2 linked regions of the Variovorax sp. PBL-E5 genome follow. Each later gene encodes a partner of the first gene's protein in a complex. Links are inferred from orthologs where the notes say so. Each region holds a gene or a part of one and is shown on either strand. Other genes may lie near its edges.

Region 1 (3,221 bases):
GCTTTCGACCTTGAAGCCGGCCTGCGTGAAGAGCGCGCGATGGTTTTCCCAGCTCGGGTCGCTGATCAGCACCTTGGCGTCGGGTGCGAGTCGCTTGAGGAAGTCGGCGCCGACCTTGAGGCCACCGGTGCCGCCCAGGCCCTGGATGGTGGCCACGCGGCCGGACTTGACCGGTTCGCTGTCGATGCCGAACACCAGCCCCTTGACCGCGTTGTCGTAGGCCGCGATGCCGTCGATCGGCAGGTAGCCGCGCGCGGTGGGCGCTTTCATCATGTCCTGTTCGGCCTTCTGCACGCATGCCAGCAGCGGCAGCTTGCCGTTGTCGTCGTAGTACACGCCGACGCCGAGGTTGACCTTGTTGGGATTGCTGTCGGCGGCATATTGCTCGTTGAGGCCCAGGATCGGGTCGCGCGGCGCCATCTCGACGGCGGTGAACATTGACATGGAAAGTCCTTTGGGGTGATCGATTCGCGGGAACACCGGACCTGCGTTACGCTTTCCGGTTGCCTTGAATTTTACCGGCCGCGCCGCCAGCTCACAGGGTCCACGCCATGCCAGAAATCTCTGAAGTCATTCCCAAGCCGCAGCAGGCCGATCCCGTCGGGCCCGCGAAGGAGGGCGAGTTCATCAAATTCCCGGGCTCTCCCTTCGAGCTGTACCAGCCCTATCCGCCCGCGGGGGACCAGCCCGCGGCGATCGCGGGGCTGGTCGAGGGCGTCCAGGACGGCGAGGTGTTCCAGACCTTGCTGGGCGTGACCGGCTCGGGCAAGACCTTCACCATGGCCAACGTGATCGCACGGCTGGGCCGGCCGGCCATCGTGTTCGCGCCCAACAAGACGCTGGCGGCGCAGCTCTACAGCGAATTCCGCGAGTTCTTCCCGAAGAACGCCGTCGAGTATTTCGTCAGCTATTACGACTACTACCAGCCCGAGGCCTACGTGCCGCAGCGCGACCTGTTCATCGAGAAGGACAGCTCGATCAACGAGCACATCGAGCAGATGCGCCTGTCGGCTACCAAGAGCGTGCTGGAGCGGCGCGATACCGTGATCGTGGCCACCGTGAGCGCCATCTACGGCATCGGCACGCCCGAGGACTACACGCAGATGCGTTTCATCATGCGCACGGGCGACAAGGTCGGCCAGCGCGACGTGATCGGCCGGCTGATCCGCATGCAGTACACGCGCAACGAACAGGATTTTTCGCGCGGGACCTTTCGCGTGCGCGGCGACACCATCGATGTCTTTCCGGCCGAGCACAGCGAGCTGGCGATCCGCATCGAATTGTTCGACGACGAGATCGAAACGCTGCAGCTCTTCGACCCGCTCACGGGGCGCATCCGTCAGAAGATTCCGCGCTTCACGGTCTATCCGTCGAGCCATTACGTGACGCCGCGCGACAAGGTGCTGGCCGCGGTCGACACCATCAAGATCGAACTCGGCGAGCGGCTCAAGGAATTCGTCGGGCAGGGCAAGCTGGTCGAGGCACAGCGGCTGGAGCAGCGCACGCGCTTCGATCTCGAGATGCTGGCCGAGATCGGGCACTGCAAGGGCATCGAGAACTATACGCGCCACCTGTCGGGCGCAGCGCCCGGCGATCCGCCGGCGACGCTGACCGACTACCTGCCGAAGGACGCGCTCATGTTCCTCGACGAGAGCCACCAGATGATCGGCCAGCTCAACGGCATGTACAGCGGCGACCGGGCGCGCAAGACCACGCTGGTCGAATACGGCTTCCGGCTGCCTTCGGCGCTCGACAACCGGCCGCTGAAGTTCGATGAATTCGAGACGCGCATGCGCCAGGCGATCTTCGTGTCGGCCACGCCGGCGCAGTACGAGAAAGACCATGCGGGCAACGTCGTCGAACAATTGGTCCGGCCCACCGGGCTGATCGATCCCGAGGTCGAGGTGCGGCCGGCCACGCACCAGGTGGACGACGTGCTGCAGGAGATCCGCATGCGGGTCGACAAGCACGAGCGCGTGCTGATCACCACCCTCACCAAGCGCATGGCCGAGCAGCTGACCGACTACCTGGGCGACAATGGCGTCAAGGTGCGCTACCTGCACAGCGACATCGACACGGTGGAGCGGGTCGAGATCCTGCGCGATCTGCGGCTCGGCACCTTCGACGTGCTGGTGGGCATCAATCTGCTGCGCGAGGGCCTCGACATTCCCGAGGTGTCGCTGGTCGCGATCCTCGATGCCGACAAGGAAGGCTTCCTGCGTGCCGAGCGCTCGCTGATCCAGACCATCGGCCGCGCGGCGCGCAATCTGAACGGCAAGGCCATCCTGTACGCCGATCGCATGACGGATTCGATGAAGAAGGCGATCGACGAAACCGAGCGCCGGCGCGCCAAGCAGATCGCCCACAACGAAGCCAACGGCATCACGCCGCGCAGCATCGTCAAGCAGGTGCGGGACCTGATCGACGGCGTCTACAGCGAGAAGACCAACAAGGAAAACGCCAAGCTGGAGCTGGAGCGCGCCAGGGTCGAGGACATGAGCGAGAAGGACATTTCCCGCGAGATCAAGCGCCTCGAGAAGCTGATGCTGGAGCACGCCCGCAACCTCGAATTCGAAAAGGCGGCGCGCGTGCGGGACCAGCTGGCGCTGCTGCGCGAGCAGGCCTTCGGGGCTTCCGTGCACGACAACATCGCCATCCCGCCGCCGGGCGACGCGACCGCCTGACACCCCTTCAGGCTGCAATCGGGTTTACCCGAGCAGGACGCGTGGCCTTCTGCTATACTTGAGTGAAATACTCAACAACAAAAGAACTTCGCGATGAAGGACCGGCTCCTACCGATTGGGTCACCAGCGGTATCGGGTCGGGAAGGGCGGAGACGGCGTCACCAGAGCTACCCGCCGCGGTGTCATTTCAACGGTAAGCACTCAAAGGAGCTTGCGATGCGTCTCACTACCAAAGGCCGTTTTGCGGTCACAGCCATGATCGATCTGGCACTGCGCCAGAACACCGGTCCCGTCACGCTGGCCGCGATCAGCCAGCGGCAGCAGATTTCCCTGTCCTACCTGGAGCAACTGTTCGGCAAGCTGCGCCGGCACGAGCTGGTCGAGTCGACTCGCGGCCCCGGCGGCGGCTATTCGCTGGGGCGCAAGGCGGCGGACATCACGGTCGCCGACATCATCGTCTCGGTCGACGAGCCGATCGATGCCACCCAATGCGGCGGCAAGGAAAACTGTCTCGGCGAAGCCGGCCGCTGCATGACG
Region 2 (3,085 bases), 1.9 Mb from region 1 along the record:
GTCGAAGCGGTGCATCACGTAGAAGTAGCCGTTCTTCGCCAGCCAGGTGCAGATGGTCTCGTCGACCACCGTCTTCATGTTGGCCGGCACCACCGGGATGCGGAAGCTGCGGCCGCCGAGCGTGACGCTGGCGTCGCACTCCGAGCGGCTTTCCACGCGGCATTTGCGCGGCAGCAAAAGAATGTTGTCGTAGTCGAAAATCTGCATCACCAAGCTCCTTTGACAGTGGATTGAGCGCTTGGTCCGGCCGGTTTCCGAGGCGTTTTCGAAAAAGGAAACGCCCACGAAAAACCGGGCGCAAGAAACTTGGGCCCGGTGACTGATTTTACGCGGTGCGGCCGCCGAACGCATGCGACCGGTTCATATGACCGCCATACGCCATGCTTTCTACAATCGACGGATGCTCACCGACCTCGCGGCACCCGCAGATTCGCCGCTGCTCCACAACCTCAACCCGGAGCAGCGTGCCGCCGTCACGCTGCCGGCCGGCAATGCGCTGATCCTCGCCGGCGCCGGCTCGGGCAAGACGCGGGTGCTGACCACCCGCATCGCCTGGCTGCTGCAGACCGGCCAGGTATCGCCGGGCGGCATCCTCGCCGTCACCTTCACCAACAAGGCCGCCAAGGAAATGATGACGCGGCTGACGGCGATGCTGCCCGTCAATGTGCGCGGCATGTGGATCGGCACTTTTCACGGCCTGTGCAACCGCTTCCTGCGTGCCCACTGGAAGCTCGCCGACCTGCCGTCCACCTTCCAGATCCTCGACACGCAGGACCAGCTGTCGGCCATCAAGCGGCTCATGAAGCAGTTCAACGTCGACGACGAGCGCTTCCCTGCCAAGCAGACCCAGTGGTTCATCGCCGGCGCCAAGGAAGATGGCCTGCGTCCGCGCGACGTCGAAATCCGCAGCGAGGACGACCGCAAGAAGGTCGAGCTCTACCAGTTGTACGAAGAGCAGTGCCAGCGCGAGGGCGTGGTCGACTTCGGCGAACTGATGCTGCGCAGCTACGAGCTGCTGCGTGACAACGACCCGGTGCGCGAGCACTACCAGCGGCGCTTCCGCCACATCCTGATCGACGAATTCCAGGACACCAACCGGCTGCAGTACGCGTGGATCAAGATGCTGTCCGGCGCCACCGTCGACGGCCGCTTCGTGCCGGGCGACAGCAGCGTGATCGCGGTCGGCGACGACGACCAGAGCATCTATGCCTTCCGCGGCGCGCGGGTGGGCAACATGGCCGACTTCGTGCGCGAGTTCGAGGTCAGCCACCAGATCAAGCTGGAGCAGAACTACCGCAGCTTCAGCAACATCCTCGACTCGGCCAACGAGCTGATCAGCCACAACAAGAAGCGCCTGGGCAAGAACCTGCGCACCGACCAGGGCCCCGGCGAGCCGGTGCGCGTCTACGAGTCGACCAGCGATTTCGCCGAGGCGCAATGGATGGTCGAGGAGATGCGCCAGCTCGCGCGCGACGGCATCGCGCGCAAGGAAATGGCGGTGCTCTACCGCAGCAATGCCCAGAGCCGCGTGATCGAAACCGCGCTCTTCAACGCCGCCGTGCCGTACCGCGTGTATGGCGGCCTGCGCTTCTTCGAACGCGCCGAGATCAAGCATGCGCTGGCCTACCTGCGCCTGCTCGAGAACAAGGACGACGACACCAGCTTCCTGCGCATCGTCAACTTCCCGCCGCGCGGCATCGGCGCCCGCACCATCGAGCAGCTGCAGGATGCGGCACGGGCGGCAGGCCGCTCGCTGCACGATGCGGTGAGCGTGGTCGGCGGCAAGGCCGGCACCAATCTCTCGGCCTTCGTCGCCAAGATCGACGTGCTGCGCGAACAGACCGTCGGCATGTCCCTGCGCGAGATCATCGAACTGGTGCTCGACCACAGTGGCCTCGTCGAGCACTACAAGGCCGACCGCGAAGGCGCCGACCGCATCGAGAACCTGGATGAACTCGTCAACGCGGCCGAGAGCTTCGTCACGCAGGAAGGCTTCGGGCGCGATGCCGTCGCGCTGCCGGTCGACGAGCTGCGCCAGTCTCCGGCCAGCCAGGGCATCGATCCGAATCTTCCGCTCAGCGACGAGCCGCTCGCGCCCGACGCCGAAACCGGCGAGACCATGAGCCCGCTGGCCGCGTTCCTCACGCATGCCGCGCTCGAATCGGGCGACAACCAGGCGCAGGCCGGGCAGGACGCGGTGCAGCTGATGACCGTGCACGCGGCCAAGGGGCTCGAATTCGATTGCGTGTTCATCACCGGCATGGAAGAGGGCCTGTTTCCGCACGAGAACTCGATGAGCGACTACGAAAGCCTCGAGGAAGAGCGCCGCCTGATGTACGTCGCCATCACCCGTGCGCGCCAGCGCCTGTACCTGAGCCACTCTCAGACGCGGATGCTGCATGGCCAGACCCGCTACAACGTGAAGAGCCGCTTCTTCGATGAACTGCCCGAAGGCGCGCTCAAGTGGCTGACGCCGAAGAACCAGGGCTTCACGCCGTCGGCCTTCGGCTATGGCGGCGGCTATGCCACCACGCGCCCGGGGGGCGGCGGCTTCGGCAAGGACACCTTCGCGAACCCGCCCGTGCCGCCGCAAAAGACGGCACCTGCGCATGGCCTGCGCTCGGGCATGCAGGTGTTCCACAACAAGTTCGGCGAGGGCACGGTGCTCGCGCTCGAAGGCAGCGGCGACGACGCGCGCGCCCAGGTCAACTTTCCGCGCCACGGGGTCAAGTGGCTGGCCTTGTCGGTCGCGAAGCTGACACCGGTCTAGAGGCGGAACCGTCTCCCGACGGGCTGACGGAAAAGCCCGTCGATGCCGCTGTCGCAGCGGCATCGATTCGCCTGCGATCCACGGGCCACACAACTCCCTGAACGTCCGAGATGCGTCCTCGGCGCGCGTTCGTGCGCGGTCCTCGGCTCACGCCGCGCGGCCGTGCCGATTGACGGTTTTGCAGGCCGGGTGCTAAAGTGAATCAACTTTGCAACTCGGTCTCAGCCCGTGGGACAGAAGATGAGCTCTCTCGAATCCGCTGTATCGATCCTCGGTTGTTTTTCTTCCGACACGCCCGAGTTGGCGGTGACGGAA

The links. Proteins that work in one complex are often made in the same cells at the same time.
Region 2: the proteins of uvrB (region 1) and WDLP6_RS19320 are in contact, whole or in part, in a crystal structure (PDB 7EGT), measured with the Thermus thermophilus proteins. The link is inferred for Variovorax sp. PBL-E5 from one-to-one orthologs. Residues at the interface, in WP_096411307.1 of Thermus thermophilus: Glu23, Leu25, Arg26, Asp27, Gly28, Glu29, Arg30, Phe31, Arg55, Glu326, Asp327, Phe328, Glu379, Ser382, Gln383, His398, Gly400, Arg401; in WP_096412145.1 of Thermus thermophilus: His654, Arg656, Phe657, Gln666, Asp668, Glu669, Lys680, Arg681, Leu682, Ser683, Lys685, Tyr686, Ala687.

Annotation. Positions count from the first base shown.
Region 1 is NZ_LR594671.1:2,024,940-2,028,160, forward strand. What follows is about bases 155-3,117. They hold uvrB (excinuclease ABC subunit UvrB), read left to right. Parts: upstream 155-551; coding sequence 552-2,684; downstream 2,685-3,117. Other genes in these bases: WDLP6_RS09940 (amino acid aminotransferase), read right to left, coding at 155-444; iscR (Fe-S cluster assembly transcriptional regulator IscR), read left to right, coding at 2,901-3,117. In the rest of the region: more of WDLP6_RS09940, read right to left, coding at 1-154; more of iscR, read left to right, coding at 3,118-3,221. UniProt on the Escherichia coli protein: The UvrABC repair system catalyzes the recognition and processing of DNA lesions. A damage recognition complex composed of 2 UvrA and 2 UvrB subunits scans DNA for abnormalities.
Region 2 is NZ_LR594671.1:3,964,645-3,967,729, reverse strand. It holds WDLP6_RS19320 (UvrD-helicase domain-containing protein), read left to right. Parts: upstream 1-400; coding sequence 401-2,770; downstream 2,771-3,085. Other genes in the region: WDLP6_RS19315 (IclR family transcriptional regulator), read left to right, coding at 3,011-3,085; WDLP6_RS19325 (GMP reductase), read right to left, coding at 1-207. UniProt on the Escherichia coli protein: A helicase with DNA-dependent ATPase activity. Unwinds DNA duplexes with 3'-5' polarity. Translocates on single-stranded DNA with 3'-5' polarity. Initiates unwinding more efficiently from a nicked substrate than double-stranded DNA.